4 regions of the Leisingera sp. UBA4491 genome follow, and region 3 is predicted to be linked to each of the others. Evidence: riboswitches for the same ligand, from Rfam matches in the RefSeq annotation. Region 3 holds a riboswitch; each other region holds the start of a gene.

Region 1 (7,089 bases), on a different contig from region 3:
CCGCTTTGCGCCGCGGTTCTGGGAGACCGAGAGCAGCTTGGGGCGCCAGCGCGAGCTGCTGGTCGTGGTCTGCAAGAAGTGGCATGTGGCCAAACGGCTGCTGGAGCAGATCCGCCAGGCCACCAGCATTCCCGCCGTCGAGTATCTGTTCGATGAGGAAGACACCGCCCTGCCCGACCTTGGCGGCATCCAGGCCGCGCTGATGAAGCGCACCCGCCACCGCCGGGCACTGCTGCGGATGCTGTTCGAATACTACGAGACGGACCAGCTGATTATCTGTCTGGATCCCGCCGCCATCGACCTGATGAATGACTTCCACTCGGACCGCTCCTCGACCCGGTTCCTGCACATCGACTGCGCGTTCAGCGATGACTACCTGGCCGGCCATGCCCAGCGGACCGGCCTGGCGGGCGCGCGCACGCCGCAGCTGACGCTGGAGCGGCTGCTGCCGACGATCCGCAACGATATCCTGCATGAAGGCGACCGCATCCGCGATGCCGGCTACAGTCGGCTGTACAACCTGCGCGAGGGCGCCAGCACGGAGGAAAACGCAGGCCAGCTGAGCGGTTTCCTGAACCTGCCCCGGGACAAGGCGATGGAGATTGCCGCAAGCAAGTCTCTGTTTGCCGACTGAGCCGGGCGCCGCGCCTGCAGCGGCACAGGTTGACAAGCCGGCCCCGGTGGCCTCGGCATGGGCGGATGAAGCGGCCCCGCCCGGGGCCTGCGTGCGCCCGCCTGCCGCCGGAGCGGAACCGGACCAGCAAGAGGGGTAAGGGATGGCAGACCCGGCAGAACGCAAGGCCGTCTTCTTGACCGGCAGCCTGATGCGGCATGTCACCCGCATGTCGCTGACGGCAAGCATCGGCCTGATGGCGATGTTCGCGGTGGATTTTGTCGATATGGCGTTCATCGCCATGCTGGGCAATGACGCGCTGGCAGCTGCGGTGGGCTATGCGGGCACCCTGCTGTTCTTCACCAACTCGATCAATATCGGCCTGTCGATTGCCGCAGGCTCGCTAACCGCGCGGGAACTGGGCGCGGGCCGACCGGATCTGGCCCGGCATTACGCCACCAGCGTCGCCGCCATCGGCGTGCTGACCGGGCTGGTGATGCCGATCCTTGTGCTGGCCTGGCTGGAGCAGATCCTGACCCTGCTTGGCGCCCAGGGCGAGGTGCTGCGCCTGGCGATGCGCTATGTCTGGATCATCCTGCCGACGATGTGGGTGATGGCGCTGGCGATGACCGGCATGGCGGTGCTGCGTGCCCATGGCGATGCGCGCCGCTCGATGGTGGCGACGCTTTACGGCGGCGGGCTGAATGCGGTGCTGGATCCACTGCTGATCTTTGGCCTGGGGCTGGGGCTGGACGGGGCGGCCATTGCCTCGGTGCTGGCCCGGGCCTGTATGCTGGCGGCGGCTTTCTGGCCAGCGATCCGGGTGCACCGGGGGTTCATGCGGCCTGGCTTCGGGCAGATTGCCGGCGACCTGCGCACGATCCGCTCGATTGCGGTGCCGGCGGTGCTGACCAATATCGCCACCCCGGTCGGCAACGCCATCGTGCTGCGCGAAATTGCCCAGTTCGGCACCGAGGCCGTCGCCGGCATGGCGGTGATCGGCCGCCTGATGCCGGTGGCGTTTTCGGTGATCTTTGCGCTGTCGGGCGCCATCGGCCCCATCATCGGCCAGAACTTCGGCGCAGGCCAATTTGCCCGCGTCCGCCAGGCCTTTGCGGCCGGCATCACCTTTACCGCAGTCTATGTGCTGCTGATGGCGGCGGTGCTGTTTGCGCTCAGGGCGCCGATTGCCGACCTGTTCTCGGCCACCGGAGAGACCCGCAGGCTGATATACCTGTTCTGCGGGCCGCTGGCGCTGGCCTATTTCTTCAACGGGGCGATCTTTGTCGAGAATGCCAGTTTCAACAACCTGGGACGCCCGGTCTACTCCACCTGGATCAACTGGGGCCGCCACACCCTGGGCACCTGGCCGCTGGCGGTGCTGGGCGGCTACCTGGCCGGTGCGCCGGGAGTATTGGCAGGCCAGGCCGCCGGCGGGATGATCTTTGCCGGGCTTGGCGCGCTGCTGGTGCACCGGGTGCTGCGGGGCCTCACCCGGCCTGCCCAGGTCGATGCCTTTGCGCCGCAAAACCGGCTGCATGCCCTGCTGGGCCGCCGCGGCTGGTGACGCCCTGCGGCACTGGACGCTTGATCCGGGGCCGAGCCACGGAAAAGGGCGCCCACCGGATCCGGCGCGCGCCCCTGGGCCTTCAGATCTCGACCTCAACCCGGCCGATCGGGTTGGAGCAGCAAGCCAGGATATACCCTGCCTCCACATCCTCCTCCGAGATGCCGCCGTTGTGGACCATATGCACGTCGCCCGCGGTCTTCTTGACTTTGCAGGTGCCGCAGATGCCGAAGGTGCAGCCCGACGGGATATTCAGGCCCGACGCCTTGGCCACCGCCAGCACCGTATCGGTCTCGGTGCAGGTGGCGGTGACGCCCGACGCGGCAAAGGTGATCTCTGCCGCCGCGGTCTCTTCCGGCACCACATCGTCCAGCTCCGGCACATCGGCTTCGGTCTCCACCGGCGCGCCAAAGCTTTCCTGATTGTAGTTCTCCATGTCGAAGCCCAGGCCGTTCAGCATGTCGCGCACCGCCTGCATGAACGGATCCGGCCCGCAGCAGTAGACCTCGCGCTCCAGGTAGTCGCCGGCAATCAGGCCCAGCATGATTTGATTCAGCTGCCCGCGGTAGCCGGTCCAGACCTGATAGGGGTCGTCCTCCTCGACCACGAAATGCAGCTTGATCCCCGGCACCCGCGCCGCCATGCCCTCCAGCTGGCGCCGCGCGATGATCTCGCTGGGGCGCTTGGCGCAGTTGATGAAGCTGACATCGGGCGACTGGCCGCGGTCAAACAGGTACTGGGTCATCGACAGGCTGGGCGTGATGCCGGAACCCGCCGAGATGAACAGGAACTTGCCGTTCGGGCGCTTCGGCAGAGTGAACAGGCCCGCCGGACCGGAGGCCTTGAGGAACATGCCCGGGCTCAGGTTGTCCAGCATCCAGCGGGTGCCGATGCTGTCGGCCTGCGCCTTTACCGTGACCGAGATCGACAGCGGCCTCGAGGGCGAGGAGCTGATGGTGTAGGTGCGCCAGACGGTGCCGCCCGGCACCGGAAGCTCCAGCGTCAGGAACTGGCCCGGCTGATACTTGAACCACGCGCCGGACGGCGCGCGGAAGCTGAAGGTGGCGGTGTTCGGCGCTTCCGGCACGACAGAGACGCATTCCAGCATCTCGTCGTCCTTCCACGCCAGGGTTTCGTCCAGCGTCTCGAAATTGGCCTGCAGTCCCATGCCGTTACTCCGCCGCGATCAAGTTGCGGCCGGTCAGCGCACGGGTCAGGTGCTCGGCATACCAGTTGGAGAACTGGATCACACCGCTTTCCTGCACCTCCGAATAGGGGCCGGGCTCATAAGCGGGCGAGTTGATGCCGCGCTGGTTGTCCTCCACCACGATGCGGTCCTCGTCGTTGGTGGCAACCCACACTTCGGTCAGCCGCTTCAGGTCATAGTCCTGGCCTTCGACGGCATCCTTGTGCACCAGCCATTTGGTGGTGACTTCGGTCTCGGTCGGGCTGATCGGGGTGACGCGGAACACGATGGAATGATCCGGCAGGAAGTGGTTCCAGGTGGTAGGATAGTGGAATTCCAGGAGCGTCCCCGCATCGGCAAACGGCACCCGGCCCAGCTTCTTGGCCACAGCCGCCTTGCCGTCCATGGTATAGCTCTCGGCGCCCTCGTTCAGCGGCATCCGCGCTACCCGGTATTGGCCGCGCGCGTCGATCTGGAACTGGGCCGGAATACCCGCCGCCTCGATCCGGTCGAAATGCTTCTGAAGGTGCGGCGGGGTCTCGCCGCCCTCAACACCGGTCACCGAGGGATCTTCGGGGAAGGTCCGGCACAGCGACGGGTGGTTGCCGCCGCAGTGATAGCACTCGCGGTTGTTCTCCCAGACCAGCTTCCAGTTGCCGTTCTCGATGATCGAGCTTTCATAGGCAACCTTGGCGTTGGCCAGGTCATGCGGCTCCAGATAGGGACGCGCTACAGCGGCGAAAGCATCGAAGTCCGGCGCCTCATCCGCCAGGCAGATGTAGATCAGGCCCGCCAGGTCGCGGCAATGCACCGGCTTCAGCCCGTGCTTGGACGCGTCGAAATCCGGCCCCATGTCGCGCGCCCACAAGAGCGAACCGTCCAGTTCATAGGTCCACTGGTGGTAGGGGCAGACCAGCTTGGGCGAATTGCCCTTCTTGGCCTTGCACACAACCGAGCCGCGGTGGCGGCAGGCGTTGTGGAAGGCCCGCACCTCGCCATCGGTGCCGCGCACGATGATGACATTGTAGGCGCCGACTTGATGGGTCACGAAATTGCCGGCCTTGGGGATCTCGCAGGCGGGAATGGCAAACAGCCACTCGCGGTAGAAGATCTGGCGCATGTCCAGATCCAGCACGCCCGGATCGGTATAGAATGCCTGCTCCAGGGAATAGTTTTTCTGACGGGCCACCAGTCTGGCCAGGATCTCGCTGTCGTGAAGCATCTGCTTCTCTCCTTTGCCGCATCCCCGCGGCAGGTTGGCTTGGCTGCAGGCATGAGGAGAGAGATCACAGGCCACGCGCCCGCAACCGCCCCGCCGCCGCCCGCGGTTGACGTTTTCGTGGCAAGGCTGGTTTCCGGACTGTCCCGGGGCCATTCGGCGGCGGGGCCTGGCACCTTCCCGAAGCGCATGCTTCAGTGGTCTTTGCCATGCCTTGCCCGGGGTCACCGTTGCGGGGGCAGTGCCGGAGTTTCACCAGCTTCCCAATTCTCCGCCCCAGGGGGCGGCACCTTGCTGAGGCGCAAATTGCCCTAAACGCGGCCGTTGCGCGGAGACAAATCCGACCCGCCGAAACCGGAAAAAGACATGCATGTTTGCCGTGCCCGGCGGGACAGGAATGTATAGAAACTCAAACCGGCACTCGCCAGCCCGTTTGCGGCAAGCGCTTATCTTTCATGCGGTTAGGCGCTGCCTGCCGCACCGAGCCGATTCGCAGCCAGCATTCCCGGTACCGGCCTCTTGGAAAGCGGGATGCATTAAACTATATATCGTATAGTTTAATGAAACACAGGAGCAGCCGATGACCACCGGCCACGTCTTTATCGCCACCAGCCTCGACGGTTTCGTGGCCCGCAAGGACCATTCTCTGGACTGGCTGTCCAAGCAGCCCGCCGCCGAAGACTGCGATGGCGGATTTGCCGCGTTCATGGACGGCGTCGACGGGCTGGTCATGGGAACAGGATCCTTCCGCACCCTCCTCGGCTTCGGCCAATGGCCCTACAGCAAACCGGTTGTGGTCCTCAGCAGCAGCCTGACCGGGCAGGACATTCCCGAGGAGCTGAAGGACAAGGTGCGTCTCAGCACCGCCGCGCCCGCAGACCTCATGCAGGACCTGCAAGAAGAAGGCTGGACCCGCGCCTATATCGACGGCGGCCGGCTGGTGCAGTCCTTCCTGCGCCAGGGGCTGATCGCCGATCTGACCATCACAACGATCCCGATCCTGATCGGCAGCGGCATCCCCCTGTTTGGCAGCTTGGACCGCGACATCGACCTCAAGGTGGCAAGCTCCCGGATCCTGCCCGCCGGCATGGTGCAGACCACGTTCCGGGTGATCTGACCGATGCCCCCGCGGATGGGACGCCCGCCCAAGGGCAGCCGGACCCTCAGCAAGGACGATGTGCTGAGGCAGGCCCTGCAGCTGCTCGACACGGGCGGCAGCAAGGCCCTGACCTTCAAGGCGCTGGCCGAGGCGCTTGGCGTCACCCCGATGGCCGTTGCCCATCACGCCGGCACAAGGGACGAGATGATCGCCAGCCTCGTCGCAACTGCGTTTGAAGGGTCAGACACCCCGTCAATGGCAGCAACGCCCAAGCTGCGGTTGCGGGACCTGATGACCCGCTATTGCGCCCAGGTGACCCGGCACCCGGAACTCGCGAAATGCATCCTGGAAAACCCGTCCCTGATCGGCCCCTCCCTGACCGGATTGACGCAGCTTATCGAGGCAGAAATCGCCGCCGCAGGCGTGACCGGAGCGGACGCCCGCACCCTGCTTTGCCTCATCGTGGATTACACGCACGGTTTCGCCTTTGCAGCCGCCGCGGCACCGGGAGCGGCGCTGAAGATTGACGATTTCACCCCCGCACTGGACTGGGTGCTCGACCGTATCGAATGAAAATACGCGGGCCAATCATGGCCCGCGCATCCGCTTTCGCCTTGCAGAGCCGCCCGAACGGCGGCCCGTCTTCACTTCGATTTCCAGCTGTCCAGCCAGCGGCGGAAGCGGCCCTGCCGTTCCGCAATCGCATCGCCCGCGGCATAGAGGCTGTCCTCTGCGCTTTCAATCATCGGGTCGATCCGCGCCCGGCGGAACCGGCGCCAGCGCACATAGATGGCCCACAGGATGGCGGCCAGCAGCACCAGGAAGATGATGCTGAACCAATTGGTCGGCTTGTCCTCCGGCCCTGCCACCGGTTTGATCGACACCGCATTCGGGAAGATCGACAGGAACTCGTTGCGCCAGCCGTAATGCATCACCGCCACCCACTCCGGGTTGGCCTTGGTCGAGATGCTGTCATTGGCGTCGGTGTACAGATTGGCTGTGTCGAACTTGAAATAGGGTGGCCAGCTCCAGCCGGTGTCCTCATTGCGGTAGACGATGGCGCGGCCGCTGGGGCGCACGCCCTGGATGAATTGCACATCGCGGTTGATCAGCTGCGCCGACTGGTCGTCGGGCTTGGACCAGAACAGGCGGGTCCAGTCGTTCAGCTCCTGCCGCTCCTCGTAAGTGTTGACGATGCGCACCACGTCGTACTGCGGCAGCGTGTAATGCAGGAAGGCACCGAACAGCACCCAGAAGGTGATCAGGAAGGCCCATTTGATGAAACGCATCGGGCAGCTCCTCACATGAAGTTAATGACATAGACCAGAAGCGCGATGGCCCCCAGCGGGATGATATAGACCAGGAGGATCAGCTTGCGCCGGAACGAGCGGTCATACTGCCTCAG
Region 2 (7,089 bases), on a different contig from region 3:
GTCAGGGCAGGGGGCAGATCGCGGGCCTCCTCGGTGCCGATCAGCGCATCGGCGCTGTTCATCAGCCGGCTGGCGGAGCGGATCAGCTCTTCGGCTTCCAGGGAATTGGCCTTGGCCGCCAGGGCGCGGAAGTCGCTGACCAAGGCAGGAAGCTCATCCGATGCGGCAGCGAAACTGGCGGCGGCCTGGCTGCCTTGTTCCAGCGCGGCGCTCAGATTGGCGACCGCATTGCCCTGCTGCACCTCCGTCAGGATGGCGCGCAGCTCCGCCACGGCGGCGTTCAGCTCAGCCGGCAGGGCGCGGGTGCCGGGGTCCGCGACCAGCGCGCGGGTGTCTTCCAGCAGCGCCACCGCGGCGGCGGGAACCTCACGGGTGCTGTCGGCAGAGGCCAGGTCTTCGATGCTGGCCAGGGTGGCGATGGCCTGGGCCATCAGCTCCTCAACGGGCAGTTCGCTGATGCGCTCCATCGCGCCTTCCGCCGTGGCGGTGAAATCGGGCAGGTCGGAGGGGGCGCTGGGCAGCTCTGGGAAGGGTTCTGCGCTGCGGTCGAACCGCGCCGGAGCGGCTTCATCCAGGGTGACCAGTTCAACAATCAGTTCCGAACTCAGCAGCCCGGCCGCGGCCAGCCGGGCCCGCAGCCCGCCTTCGACCGCCTGTTCCAGGAAATCCAGGACCTCAGTTTCTCCTGCGCCGGGGGGAAGCCCCATCAGCGAAGGCTGAAGAAGCAGTTTGGCAATCAGCCGCACCTCGGGCTCGTCGCTCTGGTTCTGGATGGCGGCGTTCAGGGTGCTGACTTCGCCGACCTTGACGCCGCCCAGCCTGACCGCGGCGCCGCTGGCAAGCCCGGCCACCGACTCGTCAAAGGCGACAGCCACCGATACGCCTTCCGACTGCGAGCGCGCAAAAGCGGTGCGGCGGGCGGCGGCCTCGTCCTCATGAATGTCGAACACCGTGTCCTTGCCCACGGGTTTGCCGCCGTCGAAAACGGTGTCGAATTCGATGCCGCCAGCCACCAGCGAGGCGATGCTGTCCACGTCCAGCGACAGCCCGCTGGCACCGAAGGAAACTGAAAAGCCAGAGGTGTCCCAGAACCGGGTGGCGGAGTTGATGCGGCGGTCATGCGGCGCGTCGATGAAGGCATCGACAACAACGCTGTCGCCGCTGGACGTCAGGCGCGGCTGCTCCAGCCGGCCGACCTCGACGCCGCGGAACAGCACCGGCGCGCCTTCCGAGATCATGCTGCCACTAGGGGTGCGCAGGGTGATGCGCCGCCCGTCCCGGCCCGGCTGCACCAGCGGCGGCCCGTCGACGCCCTCAAAGCGGGTGGCGGCCACGCCGGGCTCCTGATCCCAGGTGCCTTCGATATAGACACCGGACAGTACGGTGCTGAGGCCGGATATGCCCCGCGTGCTGACCTCCGGGCGGACCACCCAAAAGGCGGCGTCCTGATCCAGGTAGGGGGCAATCTTCTTGTCGATGCGGGCCCAGACGGTGACCTTGCTCAGGTCTTCGGTAAAGCCGAGCTCCTCTACCTGACCGATCGCCACATCGCGGTAGCGCACCGCGGTTTCGTTGGCCACAACGCCGGAGGCGTTCTCGAAAGTGATGCGGATCAGAACTCCCCGGCTGGAGTATGCCTGCCACGCAACGCCCAGCGACACCGCCAGCGCCGCCAGCGGCACCAGCCAGACCAGCGAGAGGTTGCGCCACGGCGACGGGCGCTGCGCGGAGACTTTCATCGTGGCGGGTTCAGGCGTGCTCATTCATACTCTCGCTTTTCCGCGTTCCAGATCAGCCGCGGATCAAAACTTTGGGCTGCCAGCATGGTGAAGGCAACCGACAATGCAAAACTGACCGCGGCAATCCCCGGGGTGACGGCAGCGGCAAAATCCAGTTGAACCAGGGCGGTCAGGATCGCCACGACAAACACATCAATCATCGACCAGCGGCCGATAAATTCGACAACCTCATAAAGCACCAGCCTGCCGTGGCTGCCAAGAGCTGCGGGCCTGCGGACCGAGACCGCCAGATAGCCGATGGCCAGAAATTTGGCGAGCGGGATCACGATGCTGGCAAAGAACACGATGAAGGCGACCCCATAGGAGCCATGGCTGAACAACTCCGCAATGCCGCCGATCAGAGTATTCTCCGAAGCGCGGCCAAAGGTGGTGGTGCGCAGCATCGGGTAGATATTGGCGGGGACATAGGCAATCAGCCCCGCCGCCAGCCAGGCCCAGACCCGCTGCAGGCTGTAAGCGGAGGGCGGGGTCAGCGCGCTGCGGCAGCTGTAACAGGTCTGCGCGCCGCCTGGGTTGACGGCGCCGCAGGTGCGGCAGCCGGTCAGCCCGGCCTCGGCTGCGGTCACGAACCGCGGCGGGTCTTCAGGGTTTTCCATACGGTCAGCCTGCAAATGGAACTGTCGGTCAGGATGGTCACCACCAAAAGCGCCGCGAAGGCCCAGAAGGCAGGCCCCAGCCCGACCCGGGCGAGGCCGGACACTTTGACCAGGGCGACCGCGACGCCGATGATGAAGATCTCAGCCATCGCCCAGGGCTTCAGCCGCTCTGCCCAGCGGTAGACGGCGGCCGCATGCGGGGCAGGGTGCCAGCCCAGGGCCATCGGTGCCAGGGTATAGACCAGGGCGCCATAGCGGGCAGCGGGAAGCAGCACGATCAGCAGGCCTGTGGCCAGCGACAGCGGCGCCATCGGCCCGCGGGAAAACGCCAGCACCGCATCCAGCACCGAGGCCCGGTGCGACAGCCCCTGGGCCTGCAGCTCCAGAAACGGGAAGCCGGCCGCAGCCGCCAGCAGGATCAGCGCCGTCAGGGACAGCATCGCAATCCGGGTCATCGCTCCCGATTTGGGCGCCGCCAGCACCGTGCCGCAGCGGGCGCACCTGGCGACGGTGTGCTTGGCCACCTCCTGGTCGCAGTGCAGCACGTCACAGGCAGGGCAGGCGATCAGCTGTTCCGGGTCCATCTTATCCTTGTCCGTTCAAGCCGCCGGCCGCCGCGCGGCACTCAGTCTGCGCAGCCTGCTGCGCCGGTATATCCTTGCCCGCCGGCAGCTAACGAAGGCGTTGGCATTCATAACCACAAAGGATCTGTCCGCAACAATCAAAACATGCCTCTTTTCCTGGAAATGCGCGCAGGAACTTTTAATCGCATCCTTGCACCGCCTGCGCCGGCCGCAGCTTGCGCGGGAGCCTGCAGCGTCCGCAAGTCTTGCCGCCGCAACCACGCCCGCGAAGCCCGGCCAGGATGACGGCGGCGCAGGCCAAGGTGACCATCTGCAGGGTCCAATGAATTTTTACCTATAGGCAAGACACTAGCCTGGCTGTACTGGGGCGGCAACCCAGCCGCGCCCGGCGGCCCGGCAGCAGGACGTTTGAAAACAGATACGGCACCTTATAGGCTCAAAGCAGATAATCGATCCCCATTGGCGATGAGGCCCGTCCGCCGGACACTAATACCGGCGGACGGGTCAGCAGCACTTGTCAGAAAATCCCTGCTGTGCAGGGCCTAAACCCATTCAACCGCCGCCTGCGCCAGCCGCGCCGCTGCTGCGCGGCAACCTGAAAAGGACACCACGTGAAAATTGCCATGCTTGCCCGCAATGCCAACCTGTACACCCACAAGCGCCTCAAGGCCGCAGCAGAGGAGCGCGGGCATCAGCTCGACATCATCGACACGCTGCGCTGCTACATGAATATCGCGAGCCGCCGCCCGGAGATCTTTTACAACGGCGAGCAGCTGAAGGGCTATGACGCCGTGATCCCGCGGATCGGCGCCTCGGTCACCTTCTATGGCACGGCAGTGCTGCGGCAGTTCGAAATGATGGGTGTCTACCCGCTGAACGAAAGCGTCGCCATCGGGCGGTCGCGGGACAAGCTGCGCTCGATGCAGCTGCTGGCGCGCGACGGTGTCGGCCTGCCGGTCACCACCTTTGCCCATGACCCCAAGCAGACTGAAGAAGTGCTGAAACTCGCCGGCGGCGCGCCGATCGTGATCAAGCTGCTGGAAGGCACCCAGGGCATCGGCGTGGTTCTGGCCGACACCGACCGGTCGGCCAAGTCGGTCGTCGAGGCGTTCCGCGGCGCCGGCGTCAATATCCTGATGCAGGAGTTCATCAAGGAGGCCGGCGGCACCGACATCCGCGCGATCGTGATTGGCGGCAAGGTCGTGGCCGCGATGAAGCGCACCGGGGCCGAGGGCGATTTCCGCTCCAACCTGCACCGCGGCGGGTCGGCTCAGGTTGTGAAACTGACGCCGGAAGAACGCGCCACCGCCGTGCGCGCGGCAAAGACCATGGGCCTGAACGCCTGTGGCGTCGACATGCTGCGGGCCAACCATGGCGCGGTGGTGATGGAAGTGAACTCCTCCCCCGGCCTGGAAGGGGTGGAAAAGGCCACCGGCCTGGATATCGCCGGCAAGATGATCGAATTCCTGGAAAAGAACGCCAAGGCAGGTGCCACCAAAACCAAGGGCAAGGGATGACGGCATGAAGGGGCGGCAGCATTTTGCCATCGGCCATGCCAGGGTGGCGCCGGGCTCGCGGCTGACGGTTGACCTGCCGGTCAGCGTCCTGTCCGATCACACGCCGGTCACCATGTCGGCGCATGTGGTGCATGGCCGCCAGGACGGGCCGACGGTCTTTGTCAGCGGCGGCGTGCATGGCGACGAGGTGATCGGGGTGGAGATCATCCGGCGGCTGCTGCGGGCGCCGAACCTGACGACGCTCAAGGGCACGCTGATTGCGGTGCCGATCGTCAATGCCTTCGGCTTCATCAACCACTCCCGCTACCTGCCCGACAGGCGCGACCTGAACCGGGCGTTTCCCGGCAGCGAGCTTGGCTCGCTGGCCTCGCGCCTGGCGCATCTGTTCATGGCAGAGGTGGTCGCCCGCTCGGATCTGGGGATCGACCTGCATTCGGCGGCGGTCCACCGGACCAATTACCCGCAGATCCGCATCTCGCCCGACAACCCGAAAACCCGGGAGCTTGCCGGGGTGTTCGGCGCGCCCATTGTGATGCAGTCGCCGCTGCGCGACGGCTCATTGCGCGGTGCGGCCAAGGAGATCGGCAAGGACATCCTGCTGTTTGAGGCGGGCGAGGGCCTGCGCTTTGACGAGCTGTCGATCCGGGCCGGGCTGGCCGGCATCCTGCGGGTGCTGCGGCACATGGGGATGGTCCCGGCCAAGGGCATTTCCAAACCCAAATCGCAGCCGCAGTTCTGCGCCTCCAGCAAATGGCTGCGGGCGCCGATGGGCGGGCTTCTGAGGGTCTACAGGAACGACGGGGAGCTGGTCCGGCAAGGGGAGCTGATGGGATCAGTATCGGACCCTTTCGGCGAGCAGGACGAGGAAATCCTGGCCCCCTTCGACGGGCTGATTGTCGGCCGCGCGGTAATGCCCGTCGTGAACGAGGGCGATGCAGTGTTCCATCTGGGAAGGGTCCCCTCCGTCACAAAGGCAGAGGATTCGGTCGAGGATATCAGCGCCCAGCTGGAGGATGATCCGATGTTTGACGAGGATGAAATCCTGTAGCCCGCCCCGGCAGGGGGGGGCGCCTCCCGCGCAGGTTTTCCCTGCCAGCGGCAACTTTTTCTTGCCGCAAGCAGGGCGATGCGCTACGCGCGCTTAACCGGTCCCGCAAGGGCTAAGAGGGAATCCGCGGTGCCTGCCGGGCGCCAACCGGAACTGCCCCCGCAACTGTAGGCGGCGAGTGCTGTGCCATCGCGTCACTGGATCCCAGCGGTCCGGGAAGGCGGCCCAGACGATGACCCGCCAGTCAGGAGACCTGCCGGTAAAAACCGAAGCACACCGGGCGGGGTTGTCCGGGGAGGTTGCCGGCAGGATGCGCCGCCGCGATCAGGCGCCGCAGAGGAAGGGCTCAGACCTTCTGCCCCGCCGGTCAATGCCCTTTCACCCGTTCTCCGGTCATTGACACATGGAGATCGACTATAATGTTCCTGCGTTCCGGCCTTATTGGCCTGTCTTTCACTCTTGCGGCTCAGGCTGCGGCTGCTGATGAATCCTTTCCGCTGACCATCGAAAACTGCGGCCAGTCCCTCACCTTCGAAGCCCCTGTGGCATCCTCCGTAACCGTCGGCCAGGCGGCCACCGAAGTGCTCTATGCGCTGGGGCTGGGGGACAAGGTGCTGGGCACCTCGGTCTGGTTCAACGACGTGCTGCCGGAATTTGTCGAGGTGAACGCCAAGGTCGAGCGTCTGGCCGACAACGACCCGAGCTTTGAAAGCGTGGTTGCCAAACGCCCCGGCTTGGTGGCGGCGCAGTACGAATGGCACGTCGGCCCCGAAGGCATCGTCGCCAAGCGCGAGCAGTTCCATGACCTCGGCATCCCGACTTATGTTCTGCCCGCCGATTGCGCCGGCAAGGACAACACCACCGGCGGCGACGGCACCCGGACAGAAATGTTCACCACCGAGAGCCTGTATCAGGGCATCGAGGAGCTTGCGGCGATCTTTGGCGAGGCCGAAAAGGGCGCAGAGCTGGTCGCCGGCTACAAGGCCCGCGAAGCCGCGGCAGTTGCCAAGGCACAAGAGGTTGCGCTGGAAGACGCCTCGGCCGTGTTCTGGTTCTCCTCGCCTGAGATGGAAAGCGACCCGTTTGTCGCCGGCCAGAAGGGCGCGCCGGGCTACATGATGCAGCAGCTGGGCCTTAAGAACGTCATCGAAACTGACGAGGAATGGCCGACCGTCGGCTGGGAAACCATCGCCAAGGCCAATCCGACGGTGATCGTGATCGCCCGCATGGACCGCCGCCGCTTTGCCGCCGATGACTACGAGAAGAAGCTGGAGTTTCTGCGCACCGATCCGGTCGCCAGCCAGATGGACGCTGTGAAGAACGGCCGCATCGTGGTGATGGATGCCCAGGCGATGGATGCCACCATCCGCGCAATCCCGGCGCTGGAGGATCTGGCGGCTGAACTCAGCGCGATCGGCAACGGCGCATGAGCGCAGCCGCCGCACTGGCCTGGCAGGGCGTCAGGGGCGCTTGCCTGGCTCTGCCGGTGCTGGCTGCGGCGGTTCTGGCAGGCGCAATGATCGGGGAAACCTCGCTTGCGCCTGA
Region 3 (7,089 bases):
CAGGCGGCGCAGGGTGGAGACGGGCAGGGTGGACAGCTCATCCAGCCGCGCATCTTCGCGCCCGTCTGCGGGCAGGATCGCCAGCGCAATGCCCTTGCGGCGGGCGAGATCCTGCAGCGTGGCGAGGCCATAGGACCAGTAGCTTTCGCCGCCGATCAGGCGGACGAGAACGCCCTTGGCGCCCTCCAGCGTCTGTTCCGCGTAGACGTCGACCGACAGCGGGTGCTTGAGCGCCACCAGGTTGGCGAGGCGCAGAGAGGGCAGCTTGCCGTCCGCCCGGTGCCAGCCTGCCGCGAAGGCGCCGAGATCGCTGTCGGAAAACGACAGCACCACCAGATCGCCGGGCGTCTGCCCGAGGTCCTGCGGCGTGTCGGTCTCGTCAAGGCCGTGGCTTTCGCGGAAGACGACGTGCATGGGTCAGGCTCCCTGCCTGTAAGGTCGTTTGGTAGCGGGGAGGGCAGCGCCCGGCCCGGCGGGGCAGGAAGCGAAGCGCCCGCCCCGTGGGGGGCGGGACGGGCGCTGCCCGGCGTGCCGCCGGGCGGGACCGTTCAATTTCTGACGCTTCAATTTCACTTGCTTCAGGCCCCCAGCTCGGCGCGGATGGCCTGTTCGTCGATGTCGTCATGCTCTGCGATGACCACTAGGGCGGTCTTGCGCGGCTGCGCGCCCCAGGGCTGATCATACTGGGCGCGCAGGCGCTCGCCCACGGCCTGAACCAGCATCCGCATCGGTTTTCCCTCCACCGCGACATAGCCTTTGACGCGCAGGATGTTGCGTTCGCGGGCGAGTTTCACGATGGCATTCTGCAGTGCTTCGGGATCGGAGACTTCACCCATTTCGACAACGATGCTTTCAAAATCGTCATGCTCGTGGTCGTGGTGGCCGTCGTGGTGGCTGGGGCGGGCCTCCAGATCGTCTTCGGCAGCGGCGTTCAGGCCCAGGATGATGCGCGGGTCGATGACACCTTCGCTCATCGGCAGGATCGGCAGCTTGCGCGGCGCCTCGGCCTCGATCACCGCGCGGGCCTTCTCGACGCCTGCGTCGCCGGCCAGGTCGGCCTTGGACAGCAGCACGATGTCGGCGCAGGAGATCTGATCCTCGAACACTTCCGACAGCGGGGTTTCGTGGTCGATGCTGTCATCCGCCTCGCGCTGGGCCTGCACCGCGTCCAGATCGGGGGCGAACTGGCCCTTGGCGACCGCCTCGGCATCGGCCAGCGCAATCACGCCGTCCACAGTGATGCGGGAGCGGATGGCGGGCCAGTCAAAGGCCTTCAAGAGCGGCTTGGGCAGCGCCAGGCCGGAGGTTTCGATCACGATGTGATCCGGCTTCTCCGGCAGGTTCATCAGCTGTTCGATGGTGGGGATGAAGTCATCGGCCACGGTGCAGCAGATGCAGCCGTTGGCCAGCTCCATGATGTTTTCTGCCGGGCAGTTCTCATCCGCGCAGGACTTCAGGATGTCGCCGTCCACGCCGGCGGTGCCGAACTCATTGACCACCACGGCCAGACGCTTGCCCTGCGGGTTCTGCATCAGGTGGCGGATCAGCGTGGTCTTGCCCGCACCGAGGAAGCCGGTGATGACAGTGACGGGGATCTTGTTGAGGTCGCTCATGTTTACTCCTCGGAGAAGAACTTGGCCGGCGGGATGCGGGCAACGGATTGCTTGCGGAAGGTCTGCGGGCGTTCGCGCCACGGCACCACGCCGTCGGCGGTAGCGGCATAGGCGGCGGCGCCTTCCAGGATTTCGGGGACATGCTGGTCCGGGTCGAGGTCGCCGTAGACATAGGTCCAGCGCTCGGCGCCGCCGACGAGTGCCACGGCGCAGCCGCGCTTGCAGGAGGACAGGCATTCGACACCGCGCAAGGCGACGCCTTCGGGCATCCCGGCCTCTGCCAGTGCGGCGTGCAGGATGGCGCCGGGGCGGGCCCCCTCCGGGTCGGCGCCCTCGCGGCGGCAGGTGAGGCAAACGGTCAGCGTGACCGGTCCCGGGGTGCTGGCAGTCTTGCCTGCCATATCGTCAGCCATCGGCGCGTCTCCTGTCGCGGCAGGCGTGCGGGATGGCCGAAAGGGGGGCGGCAGCGTGCCAGCCCCTCAACCGGTCGCGGAACACCCCGCCCGCCCGTTGTTCTCTCTGTTGCTGGCAGGTCTCCCGGCTTGCGGATGCCAAGGCGCGGGCCTTGCCGGCCATCCTGCCTTCCCGGGATCTCTCCCAGTGGCATGGCGGCCTCATCCGGTCACGGTCGCGGGGGCGGCTGTGCTTCGGGTCTCCAAAGAAATTTGGCGGCCTTCACATTCCCTCTTCGCCTGCTTTCGCAGGAACCAGCGAAACCCCCTTGCGCTATCGCGCCCTTCTTTGTCAAGACATGGGGTCAAACAGCTGGAGAGCCCCCATGAGCGAAAAGTCTGAAACCGGCATCTCAGAGGAAGAAGCCGCCCGTCACGCCTCTAAGATGGCCAAGAAAAAAGCCGCGCGCGACCGGATGATGAAGACCAAGGAGGGCGAGAAGGGCCTGATCATCGTCCACACCGGGCCGGGCAAGGGCAAGTCTTCCTCCGGGTTTGGCATGATCATGCGCTGCATCGCCCACAAGATGCCTTGCGCCGTGGTGCAGTTCATCAAGGGCGCCTGGCAGACCGGGGAGCGGACGCTGATCGAGGAGAACTTCAGCGATCTGTGCCAGTTCTATGCCATGGGCGAGGGGTTCACCTGGGAGACCCAGGACAAGGCGCGCGACATTGCCGCGGCGCAGAAGGGCTGGGAAAAGGCCAAGGAGATGATCCTGGACGAGAAGAACACCATGGTGCTGCTGGACGAGATCAACATCGCGCTGCGCTATGAGTATCTGGACCTGGAAGAGGTGCTGGAGTTCCTGGTGGAGCACAAGCCGCCGATGACCCATGTGGTGCTGACGGGGCGCAACGCCAAGGAAGAGCTGATCGAGATTGCCGATCTGGTGACCGAGATGGGCCAGATCAAACATCCCTTCCGCGCCGGGGTAAAAGCGCAGAAGGGCGTCGAGTTCTAAGCAGAGCCATCGCCCGGCCGGCAGGCCGGGCCGCGCCGGCCCCGTTCAGGCTTGGGCGCGGCCGTTTGTATCATGCCGCCAACTGTGCGGCTTTCCCTTGAATGTAGGCATCCACCGCCGCGCGCTGGGCCTCATCCAGCCGCAGGCCCAGCTTGGTGCGCCGCCACAAGTAATCGTCGCCTGCGCGCACCCATTCGCGGGCAATCGCCCAGTCGAGTTCCCGGGCGGTAATGGTGGCGCCGAAATCCTGGCCCAGATCACCGGCGGTCTTGGCGTCTCCCAGCACCTCCCAGGCCTCGGTGCCATAGGCGCGGATCATCCGGCCCGTCCAATAGGGGGTGAGGAACGGATAGTCCGCGGCCAGTTTGGAGGTCAGCTTTGCCACGTCCTCCACCGGGAAATCGCCGCCGGGCAGCGCCACACCTGCGGTCCAGCTGGCGGGCAGCTGCGGGAACACCTCGCCGATCTTCGCCAGCGCCGCCTCGGCCAGCTTGCGGTAGGTGGTGATCTTGCCGCCAAAGACGTTGAGCAGCGGCGCCTGCGCCTGGTCCAGCGTCAGAACGTATTCGCGGGTGGCCGCCGTGGCGGAGCTGGCGCCGTCGTCATAAAGCGGGCGCACGCCGGAATAGGTCCAGACGATATCCTCGCGCTTCACCGGCTTCTCGAAGTACTCCGATGCGAAGGCCGCCAGATATTCCTGCTCGGCTTCGGTGCAGACGGGTGCCGTGTCCGGGTCCGGGTGGTCGGCGTCGGTGGTGCCGATCAGGGTGAAATCCTGCTCGTACGGAATGGCAAAGATGATCCGCCCGTCGGTGCCTTGGAAGAAATAGCAGCGGCCGTGGTCGAACAGTTTCGGCACCACGATATGGCTGCCGCGCACCAGGCGGACGTTCTCGCGGCTGTTTTGGCCCAGCTTCTGGTGCAGCACATCGGCCACCCACGGCCCGCCTGCGTTGACCAGCATCCGGGCGCGGTGCTCCTGCTCCGCGCCGGTGGCGTGGTCCTTGGTGCGGATCACCCAGTGGTCTGACTGGCGGTCCGCGGACAGCACTTCGGTCCGGGTCAGGATCTTGGCGCCGCGGGCCATGGCGTCGCGGGCGTTCAGCATCACCAGGCGGGCATCCTCGATCCAGCAATCGGAATACTCAAAGGCGGTCTTGAACTTGGCCTTCAGCGGGCGGCCCGCAGGGTCGCTTGCCAGGTCCAGCTTGGCAGTACCGGGCAGGATGCCGCGCTTGCCAAGGCTGTCGTACAGAAACAGCCCCAGCCGGATCAGCCAGGCCGGACGGCGGCCCTTCATCCAGGGCATAAAGGTTGTCAGCAGCTTGGATGTGGGCGTCTCGCTGTCAAACCGCATGTGCTTGTGGAACGGCAGCACAAAGCGCATCGGCCAGGAGATATGCGGCATTGCCTTCAGCAGCACCTCACGCTCAATCAGCGCTTCGCGCACCAGGCGGAATTCGAAATATTCGAGATAGCGCAATCCGCCGTGGAACAGCTTGGTCGAGGCGGAGGAGGTGGCGGAGGCCAGATCATTCATCTCTGCCAATGTCACCGACAGCCCGCGGCCTGCGGCGTCGCGGGCGATGCCGCAGCCGTTGATGCCGCCGCCGATGATGAAAAGGTCCGTTACAGGCGTGTCAGTCATTTTCGCTGCTTTCGTTTTGTCCTGCGGTGAGGATACGGGTGCCTGCGGCCTGCGCGGCCTCGGCGAATTCTTCCGGCACGGGGCGGTCGGTGATCACCACGTCCAGATCCGCGACATCGCAGATCCGCACCGGGGCGGAGCGGTCGAACTTGCTGCCGTCGCAGACCAGCACCTTCTGCCGGGCATTTTTCAGGATCGCGCGGGCGACGGAAACCTCTCGGGCGTCGTGGTCCATCACTGCGCCGTCGGCGTCCAGCGCCGAGGCGCCGATGACGGCGAAATCCACCTTGTAGCGGCAGAAAAAATCCACCGCATCCTCGCCCACGATGGCGCCGTCGCTTTGCCGCACGGTGCCGCCGGCCAGGATCAGTTCCTTCGCCTGGCCGCCGATCATCATGTTGATAATGTTGATGTTGTTGGAAATCACCGTCAGGCCGCTGTGGCCGGACAACGCCCGGGCAACCTGTTCGGTGGAAGTGCCGATGTTGAGCGCGAGCGAGCAATTGTCCGGGATCAGTTCTGCCGCCAGGGCGGCCATCGCCAGCTTGTTGCCGGCGTTCAGCTTGCGCCGGTCCTCATAGTCCTGACTGGCGGCGGCGCTGACCCGGACGGCGCCGCCGTGCACGCGGGACAGGGCGCCGCGCGCCGACAGGTCGCGCAGATCGGCGCGCACGGTCTGCAGGGAGACGCCAAAGCGGCGGGAGAGATCCTCGACCTCGACCCGGTCCTGCCGGTTCAGCAGGGAGATGATTTCGTTCTGACGGCCGCTGGCATCCATGCGCTTTCCTTTCGCAGCGATTCTGTAGCGTATCGCGCGCAAGGAGTCACTATTCGTTTTCGCATTGGTTTCGTTCGTGGCGCAAACGAAAGGGCGCCCCGTTTGGGGTGCGGTCCGGCGCTGAGTCAGATCAGCGGGATCAGGTGGTTGTCCCACGCCAGGTCCGCGCGGTGCAGAAGGGTCTGGCCGGTGTCTGAGACGGCGATCAGCCGGCCGGTGCCGGTGCTGGCCGTAAAACCGCCGGCAGAGGGCGCCAGGCCGCAGACGTCGCGCATCCTGACTTCGCGCAGCAGAGCGCCGCTGACGGTATCCATGATCTGCAGCACACCGCCGCGCGGCGAGGTGACGCCGATCCGGCTGCCATCGGCGGAAAAGGCGACAGAGCCGCCATAGCCGTTCAGGTTCAGCACCCGCGCGTCGTCCTCCGCCATCAGGCGCGGCGCGGTGCCCGGCCGGTGCCGCCCTGCGGCGGGCAGCTGCTCGCCCGGATCGCCCTGCCACTGCATCGCGAAACCAACAGTGCCGTCGGCGCGCACAGCCAAATGGCGGATCGAGTTCAGGCGCAGCTCCTGCGCCAGCTCCATCTGCGCCTGCAGCTCACCCTCCAGGCTCAGATAGCTGAGGTTCGGGCGCATATCGGGCAGGTTCAGCTTGGCGCGGCCGCTGTCCGGGTGGGTCTCGATCCCGCCATTGGCCACCACCAGCCCCGGTGCGTCGCGGCGCAGGGCCATGTCGTGCGGGCCGATGCCGCCGGAGGAGAAGGCGGTGATGCGGCGGTAGCCGCCGGTGGCATCCCAGACGCCGATCACGCCGCGGGCGTTTTCATAATCGTTTTCGGTGGTGAACAGGCGGCTGCCGTCCGGGGAGAAGGTGCCGTGGCCGTAGAAATGATGCCCCGCGGGCGGCTCCAGCCGGGCGGTGGCGGCACCGCTGCGGCAGTCGATCACATCGGCAAAGCGGCCCGGGCGGCGGGCAAAGGCCACCGCTTCGGGGCGGACGGGATGGGCGGCGGCAGCGTGGCCGCGTCCGGGCAGCGGATGGCGGAACAGAATGCCGCCTGTGTCGCTCAGGCCCGCGAGCAGGAAGGCGCCGCTGGCGTCCTTGCCTGCGGACAGAAACGCGGGGCTGCCCGCGCCGGCCCAGCTGGCCTGGGAGGTGAGCGTGCTGGCCATAAGCCCTGCAAGAAAAGCGCGGCGGGTTGTCATGTTTGGTGCCTTTCCGTCAATCGCCGTCCAGCGCGTTGAAACCGGCCGCAACGCCCAGGGCGGGGCCGAGGTCTTCGCGCATCAGCGTGTGCAGGTCCTTGATCTCCTGCTGCAGCGCTTCAATGCGGAAGCGGCCGGCGGGATCAGAGACGCCTGCGAACACCGGATCGCCGAGAGCCTCTGCCTTCGTGCGCGCCTTGGCAAAGCCCGCCGTGATTTCTTCCTGCAAGTCCTCATGGCCTTCCGCGAGCGCCACGGCCAGCGGCTCCAGCGCGTTCAGGGACACCAGCACATGGCGCAGGCTGCGGCCGGAGCGGCGCGCCTCGGCCCGGTCCGGGCGGGGCTTTTGATAGGTGCCGAGCGGACGGCCCAGGCGCATGCCGTCCAGCACTTGCAGGCCGGTGGTCAGGGCCTTGAACAGTTCCTGAGTG
Region 4 (7,089 bases), on a different contig from region 3:
CAGGGCGTTCTCGGCGGCGTCGCGGATTTCGGCAATGGTGGGGGCGTCGCCATCCGGCGCGATGGAGACCACCCAGCGGGCGCCGGTCCAGTTCTGCAGCGCGGAACCAAGCCGGGCAGCCAGATCCCGCGGCGCCTGTGCCGAAGGGGTGAATTCGATCCGGCCAGGCTGGTAAGAGACCAGCCGCACGCCGGTTTCGACCTCGACCAGCAGTTTCACATCGCGGTTGGTGCGGATCAGTTCGACCACATGCTCAAAACTCGGGTAGCGGGCCAGCGCGGAGCTGACCTGCGGCGCCAGCGCCATCACCGTGCCGCCGCCGCCACGGGCTATTGGTGCGCCGTCGGCCGGACCGCCTTGGGCGCTGGCGGGCGCGGTGCCGCCAAGCGCCGGAGCGCCCATGCCCTGCATCGGCGCACCGCCGCCGGGCCCGGATGGCGGCAGCGGCGGGGGCGGGGTGTCCTGCAGTTTGCGGATCAGTTCCTCGGGCGAGGGGAGGTCGGCCACATGGGTGATGCGGATCACCGCCATTTCCGCCGCCATCATCGCGTTCGGGGCGGCGGCGACTTCCTCCAGCGCTTTCAGCAGCATTTGCCACATGCGGGTGAGGACGCGCATCGGCAGCGCGCCGGCCATCGCCTGCCCGCGGGCACGCTCATCCGGGCTGACGGTGGGGTCTTCTGCCGCATCGGGGGTGATTTTGACGACCGACACCCAATGGGTGATCTCCGCCAGATCGCGCAGCACCGCCAGCGGGTCGGCGCCCTCGGCGTATTGCGCGCTGAGTTCGGTCAGCGCCGCCGCCGCATCGCCACGCAGGATCATGTCCATCAGGTCCAGCACCCGGCCGCGGTCGGCCAGGCCCAGCATGGCGCGGACCTGATCGGCGGTGGTCTCGCCGGCGCCGTGGGAAATCGCCTGATCCAACAGCGAGGTCGCATCGCGGGCAGAGCCCTCGGCGGCGCGGGTGATGAGCGCCAGCGCGTCGTCGGCAATCTGGGCGCCCTCAGCCGTTGCGATCTTGCGCAAGAGGGCAATCATCACCTCCGGCTCGATCCGGCGCAGGTCGAAGCGCTGGCAGCGGGACAGCACTGTCACCGGCACCTTGCGGATTTCGGTTGTGGCGAAGATGAACTTCACATGCGCAGGCGGCTCCTCCAGCGTCTTCAGCAGCGCGTTAAATGCGCTGGTCGACAGCATGTGGACCTCGTCGATGATGTAGATCTTGTAGCGGGCGGAGGCGGCGCGGTACTGCACCGAGTCGATGATCTCGCGGATGTCGTTGACGCCGGTGCGGCTGGCGGCGTCCATCTCCATCACGTCCACATGGCGGCCTTCCATGATCGCCGTGCAGTGCTCGCATTTGCCGCAAGGATCGGTGGTGGGGCCGCCCTGGCCGTCCTCGCCGACGCAGTTCATGCCCTTGGCGATGATCCGCGCGGTGGTGGTTTTGCCGGTGCCGCGGATGCCGGTCATGATGAAGGCCTGGGCGATGCGGTCGGCGGCGAAGGCGTTTTTCAGCGTCCGCACCATGGCGTCCTGGCCCACCAGATCGGCAAAGGTCTCGGGCCGGTACTTGCGGGCCAGAACCTGATACTGGGATTGGCCGGTGCCGCCGGTGGTGCCGCTGGGGATGTCGTTCATGATCTCTCGTGCCGGATTCGGATTGCGGGCGCCCCGCGTTGCGCGCAGGGTATTGAACCGCAGCCCGTTCGTCCACCGCAGAAGGGCGCAATCCAGGGCCGCAAAAGGGCTTTGGCATTGCGCGGTTAACGGCTAGGCTGCTGGGGCGGGGCAACGCGGGGGACAGCAGGAGCGCAGCGGCTAAGGAGGCGGTATGCGATCTGAAGAAACCTCTGAACCAGCAGCGCCGGACACGGCGGCGCCGGTCGGGCTGACCATCCACGCGCTGTCTGCGGGCGGCGGTATTCTGGCGCTGTGCCGGCTTCCCGGCGCGGAGGGCGATTACCGGGGCGACCTGATCCAGATCTATCAATGGAAGCCGGGGCTGGTGTTTTCAATGACCACCGAGGCCGAGCACGTGGCCGCCGGTGCGCCACGGCTGGGGGTGGATATCCAGAGCATGGCCTGCCGCTGGGTGCATCTGCCGGTGCCGGATTTCCAGGTGCCGCCGCCGGCGGTGGCGGCGAAATGGCCTGCGGCCAGCCAGTCGGCGCGGCAGGCGCTGGCGGGCGGCGGCCGGGTGCTGGTGCATTGCCGGGGCGGCTGCGGGCGGTCCGGCATGGCGGTGCTGCGGCTGATGATCGAATGCGGCGAGGATCCAGCGCTGGCGCTAACGCGGCTGCGGGCGGTCAGGCCCTGTGCGGTGGAGACCGAGGCGCAGCTGGATTGGGCCTGCGCGGGGCAGGTGGCAGGTTAGATCGCAGGGTCATCCAAATTGACTTTCGCCCGGCCGATAGGCCGGGCTGCAACCGGGCTTCCGCAAGGGAGGGCGCATTCGCCCCCTCACAGGCTTGGGCGCAGCCCTTAGAGCATAGATAATTTTGTGCTCAAAACGCCATCATCTGCTCAGCCTGCCGCGCCTCCGCGGTTTTCGGCAGCGCTTCCATCAGCGCGCAGGGGCGGGCGTCCAGTTTTGACGCCGCAAAGCCGGTGCCGTCGCGGTTGAGGATGGCATCGGCAAAACGGTCGAGGCCCTCGCGCGGGACGTCCTCGCCAACGCCGCAGAACAGGCGGATCCGGTCGTGGCTGGCCACGAACTGCGCCGGGCAATTGCGCGGGCAGCCGTCCAGCGCAGTGGTGCCGGTGATCTCGAAATCCTCCTGGGTCAGGGGCTTGGCCTTGGTCATCGCCTCGGCCAGCTTGCCGATCATCCGCTCTGCGGCGGGGCAGGGGCGCCCCAGATACTTGCAATCCGTTGCCGCATAGAAATGCGTTGTGTCCGTCCACATCATATTTGCGCCCTCCGCGCGTGGTGCGGGGGGCAGAAGACAAGAGACCGGATGAGAAAGCGGGAGTCCCGCGGTGCCATCAGACCCTGTCCGGACACCCCGCCCGGGTTCGAGTTTCACATTCGATGGCAGGTCTCCTGACTTGCGGGTCGTCGCTGTCCCGATCCTTCCCGGCCTCTTTACGGGCCAGTGGCTCTATCGGGGTCGCTCGCCGCTTACAGTTGCGGGGGCAGTCGCGGAATTGGCCTTGCCTGGGGCGGGGCCGCACCGTGTTCCCTTTTCATCCCGGACACAAGATTCTGTGGCACGGGAACCATCACCACAAGCGGTAGCGGTTGGTTCCGTGAGTCGTCAATCGGTTTTCTGCGGCGGCATTTGCATCTGGGTGTGCAGGGCACGGATCACATCCGAGTCGCGCCGCACCCGCGCCAGCTGCCAGCCGCCCTGCAGCAGAATATAGAAATTCTCCGCCGCTGCGCGCGCCTCCTCCTGCGGCAGGCCCAGGCGCTGGGCGTGGCGGGCGGTGGCGGCGATCCAGCTTTCGAACAGATCCGCGGCGTGCTGGCGGAAGGCGTTGTTCTCCGGCCCGGCGAACAGGGTTGCAGAGACCGGGCATCCGCTCCACTTGCCTTGCTTGTCAAAGAGTTTTGCCAGTTTGTAGCAGACCGTCTTGGCCCCGGCCCGAAAGCTGGGCGCCGGGGCGAAGGCGGCGTCGATCAGTGCCAGCATTTGGTCCGAGGCCCAGGTGGACGCCGCCAGCGCAAGGTCGGATTTGCCGTTGGGGAAATGGTGGTAGAGCGAGCCCTTGGGCGCCCCGGCTGCGGCCAGAAGCTCCGCCAGCCCGGTGCCGTTGTAGCCCTTGTTGCGGAACAGTTCGGCCGCAGCGCGGATCAGCCGGTCCCGGGTCGGGGCCGGAGCCTGGCTGCTGGCAGGCGGGCTGGCTGTCGTCACGTCAGTCATGGCGGCAGCTTGACAGCATTAGACCAATTGGTCCAGTCAGGAAGTGGACCAATTGGTCTAGGAGGCTGCCATGCTGGACAGACACGCAGAACATACCGCCGGTATCCGGGAGGAAGCGCTGCGCTTTGCGTCCGGGGAGGCCGTGCTGGCGGGGCGGCTGTACCATCCGGGCGGGACGGCGCGGGCGGCGGTGGTGCTGAACGGCGCAACCGGGGTGCCGCAGCGGTTTTACCGGCATTTTGCGCGCTGGCTGGCAGCGGAGCAGCAGATTGCCTGCCTGACCTTTGACTACACGGATTCCGGGGACTCGGCGCGGGGACATCCGCGCCGGTCCAAGATCACAATGGCCGATTGGGCGCTGGCGGATCAGCCTGCTGCCCGGGCCGAAATGCGGCGGCACTATGCGGGCGTGCCGTTGTGGGTGATCGGCCATTCGCTGGGGGCGATGCTGATGCCCCTGCAGAATGATCTTGAGGACGTCGCCCGCATGATCGTGGTTGCGGGCGGCTTGGTGCATCACCACGATCATCCCTGGCCCTACCGTGCGCTGGCACTGGCTTTCTGGTTCGGCCATGTGCCGCTGGCGGTCCGTGCCCTGGGGTATCTTCCCGGGCGTGCGGTGGGGTTCGGGGCCGATTTGCCGGCGGGGGTTTACTGGCAATGGCGGCGCTGGTGCACCACCCGGGGCAGCTATCTGCCGGAGACCGGCCAAAGCCTGCCGCTGCCCCGCTGGGCAGAGACCGGCATCCCGGTGGATTTGTTTGCGCTGGCAGATGACGACGTCGTGCCGCCGCCGGCCGTTTGGCGGCTGGGCGAGGTTTTTGGCGGCGCAAACCAGCGCCGCACGGTTCTGGCGCCGCAGGATCTGGGGCTGAAGGCAATCGGCCATCTGGGCGCGTTTGCCCGCGAGAATGCCGCGCTGTGGCCGCGGCTGCTGCCGCAGCCCTGACCTGTTGCGGCGCGGCGCAGCGGCTTAGGCGGTGCGTTTCAGCCGCTCTTCGCTGAATTTGGCGAATTCCGCCAGCCGCAGCTTGAACCGGCTGGTCAGCTTGCTGCGCGCAAGCTTCAGCGACTGCACCAGCAGGCGGCCGGTCAGATTGGTGGGTGACAGCTCCAGCTGTACCGCCATCCGCGTCCGCTGCGGCGACAGCGCCAGCAGTTCGATCTCCATCCGGCCGTCGATGCCGCTGCCGCTGCCGGTCAGGGCCAGCCCGGTCTCCGGCGTATAGGACGCCAGCGTCAGCCGGATCTCGCGCGGCTTGCCGCGGAAGCTGAAATTCAGATCCCAGGCCAGCCCGCTCTCAGGCTGTGAGAGGTCGCCGGTGCGCTGCAGCTCGACGCCGCGGCGCAGGGCGGAGCGCTCCATCAGCTCAAAATCGGAGATTGCGCCGAACACCTCTGCAATCGGGGCTTCGATATCTTCTTTGCTTTTTATCTTCATGTCTGCCTGCCTCAGCTGCGCCGTCCGGCTGCGGTTTGGGGCAATATGCGCCCTAGTCCAGCGTGTCCGCAAGCCAGTTCTTCAGCAGGAAATGGGCAATCGCCCCTTCCCGCGCGGGCTTCAGCACCGGGTGTTCGCCTGCAAAGACGGTCATCATCTCCTGGCGGCTGACCCACAGCGCGTCTTCGATCTCGGACGGGTCGATGGTGATGCCGCGGCTCAGCGCCTCGCCTGCGCAGCCGAACATCAGCGACATCGGAAAGGCCCAGGGTTGCGAGGAGAGGTAGCTGACGCGGCCGACTTTGACGCCGGTTTCCTCCAGCACCTCGCGGCGCACCGCGGCCTCCAGCGTCTCGCCGGGTTCGACAAAGCCTGCGAGCAGCGAATACATCCCTTCGGGCCAGCCGGGCGAGCGGCCCATCAGCACTGAATCGCCATGGGTGATCAGCATGATCACAACCGGATCGGTGCGCGGGAAATGCGGTGCCTTGCAGGCCGGGCAGATGCGCTGCCAGCCTGCTTGCGCCACATCGCTCGGCGCACCGCAGCAGGCGCAGAACCGGTGGCTGCGGTGCCAGGCCAGCATCGCCTTGGCGGTGGAGGCCAGCTCGGCCTCCAGCGGCGTCAGGCGGGTCATCACCCGGCGCAGCTCGGCAAACACATGGGCGGGCGGCAGATCCGGGTGCTGCTGTTCGCTGGCATCGGCAAAGCTGTTGAGCGCGTCCGGGTCCAGTCCTTCGGGCTGCCAGCCGCTGAGATCGCAGGCAAAGCAGGGGGCGCCGCCGGGGGTGAGGCCAAGGAACAGCGCCGTGTCCCGGCGGCTGGCGGCCAGCGGATGGTCCGGCGCGGTCCAGGCCAGGCCGCAGGGCAGGTTTGCGTCTTCTGCGCGCCGGGCCAGTGGTTTGCCGCGCCACATCAGCAGCACCTGGGTCTGCGGGCTGGTCCAGGCGGCGTCCAGCGCTGCCGCGTCGGTGCGCAGATGCGCGGCGCGGTCCAGCCCGCCGCCGCCGCCGAAAGTCACCTGTTCTGCGCGTTTCATGGCGGCTCTCCTTTGGCTGGCGGCAGGACGCCGTGGCTGCCGGGTGAAATGATGCAATCCATGACAGTGTGCCGCAGGCGGTGCCAGCATTCCGCTGCGATCTGCGCTTGCCTGTCGCTGCACCGCCACACCTGCCCGGCCGCCGCGGGGGCTATTGCCAGCAAACCATGGTGCAACCGAGCCGCAGCGCATGGGCGGGCGGAAAAAGTTAACAGAGTGCTTAAAGGAGTTATTGCAAATCCTTAAATCGCTGATTCAAATAGCCGCTAATCAAGAATGGCGCCGAATGGTGCGACAGGAGCGGCGGGCAGGCGGTGTCAGCAGAGATTCGGACATGACAGGCGGGGCAGGGGCTCCGGAGACCCGGCCCGCTGGGGTACTGCGCGTGCTGGCGACCACGGACCTGCACTGCAACCTGCTGAGCCACGATTACTATGCCGACCGTCCGGATCCGGCCATTGGCCTGTCCCGGGTGGCCAGCCTGATCCGCCGGGCGCGGGCCGAGGCGGCGGAACAGGGCGCGGCCTGCATCCTGGTCGACAATGGCGACGGTCTGCAGGGGTCGCCGCTGGGGGACATCGTGCCCGGTGCCCCGGGGCCGCATCCGCTAGCGCGGGCCTTTCAGGTGCTGGAATATGACGCGGCGGGCCTGGGCAATCACGACTTTGACTTTGGCCTTGCGGCGCTGGCGGGGGTGCTGCGGGACATGCCGTGCCCGGTGCTGTGCTCCAACCTGA

What was found. Region 3 has a riboswitch for cobalamin ahead of B2P87_RS18875 (DUF1636 family protein). Riboswitches for the same ligand answer to the same signal wherever they lie in the genome.
Positions count from the first base shown of each region.
Region 1: it holds a riboswitch for cobalamin, as region 3 does, so the genes downstream of both, B2P87_RS09950 (aromatic ring-hydroxylating oxygenase subunit alpha) here and B2P87_RS18875 (DUF1636 family protein) in region 3, are expected to answer to the same signal.
Region 2: it holds a riboswitch for cobalamin, as region 3 does, so the genes downstream of both, B2P87_RS02050 (ABC transporter substrate-binding protein) here and B2P87_RS18875 (DUF1636 family protein) in region 3, are expected to answer to the same signal.
Region 4: it holds a riboswitch for cobalamin, as region 3 does, so the genes downstream of both, B2P87_RS08090 (hypothetical protein) here and B2P87_RS18875 (DUF1636 family protein) in region 3, are expected to answer to the same signal.

Region 1 covers NZ_DGNN01000017.1:146,887-153,975, forward strand. Annotated here, with positions in the region: gene B2P87_RS09935 (DUF5928 domain-containing protein) at 1-634, shown strand, start outside; gene B2P87_RS09940 (MATE family efflux transporter) at 777-2,180, shown strand; gene B2P87_RS09945 (hybrid-cluster NAD(P)-dependent oxidoreductase) at 2,263-3,348, opposite strand; gene B2P87_RS09950 (aromatic ring-hydroxylating oxygenase subunit alpha) at 3,353-4,588, opposite strand; cobalamin riboswitch at 4,696-4,894, opposite strand; gene B2P87_RS09955 (dihydrofolate reductase family protein) at 5,166-5,702, shown strand; gene B2P87_RS09960 (TetR/AcrR family transcriptional regulator) at 5,718-6,257, shown strand; gene B2P87_RS09965 (DUF1523 family protein) at 6,329-6,973, opposite strand; gene B2P87_RS09970 (hypothetical protein) at 6,985-7,089, opposite strand, start outside.
Region 2 covers NZ_DGNN01000005.1:119,905-126,993, reverse strand. Annotated here, with positions in the region: gene B2P87_RS02075 (MlaD family protein) at 1-1,763, opposite strand, end outside; gene B2P87_RS02070 (paraquat-inducible protein A) at 1,760-2,395, opposite strand; gene B2P87_RS02065 (paraquat-inducible protein A) at 2,362-2,979, opposite strand; gene rimK (30S ribosomal protein S6--L-glutamate ligase) at 3,591-4,496, shown strand; gene B2P87_RS02055 (succinylglutamate desuccinylase/aspartoacylase family protein) at 4,501-5,544, shown strand; cobalamin riboswitch at 5,626-5,819, shown strand; gene B2P87_RS02050 (ABC transporter substrate-binding protein) at 5,964-6,974, shown strand; gene B2P87_RS02045 (FecCD family ABC transporter permease) at 6,971-7,089, shown strand, end outside.
Region 3 covers NZ_DGNN01000030.1:9,101-16,189, reverse strand. Annotated here, with positions in the region: gene cobN (cobaltochelatase subunit CobN) at 1-414, opposite strand, end outside; gene cobW (cobalamin biosynthesis protein CobW) at 579-1,613, opposite strand; gene B2P87_RS18875 (DUF1636 family protein) at 1,616-2,026, opposite strand; cobalamin riboswitch at 2,124-2,340, opposite strand; gene cobO (cob(I)yrinic acid a,c-diamide adenosyltransferase) at 2,392-3,027, shown strand; gene glpD (glycerol-3-phosphate dehydrogenase) at 3,098-4,675, opposite strand; gene B2P87_RS18860 (DeoR/GlpR family DNA-binding transcription regulator) at 4,668-5,453, opposite strand; gene B2P87_RS18855 (DUF1513 domain-containing protein) at 5,579-6,658, opposite strand; gene B2P87_RS18850 (imelysin family protein) at 6,675-7,089, opposite strand, start outside.
Region 4 covers NZ_DGNN01000016.1:52,479-59,567, forward strand. Annotated here, with positions in the region: gene B2P87_RS08080 (DNA polymerase III subunit gamma/tau) at 1-1,644, opposite strand, end outside; gene B2P87_RS08085 (protein-tyrosine phosphatase family protein) at 1,838-2,380, shown strand; gene B2P87_RS08090 (hypothetical protein) at 2,511-2,915, opposite strand; cobalamin riboswitch at 3,023-3,245, opposite strand; gene B2P87_RS08095 (TetR/AcrR family transcriptional regulator) at 3,264-3,872, opposite strand; gene B2P87_RS08100 (serine aminopeptidase domain-containing protein) at 3,943-4,821, shown strand; gene B2P87_RS08105 (SRPBCC family protein) at 4,846-5,313, opposite strand; gene nudC (NAD(+) diphosphatase) at 5,366-6,352, opposite strand; gene B2P87_RS08115 (5'-nucleotidase C-terminal domain-containing protein) at 6,687-7,089, shown strand, end outside.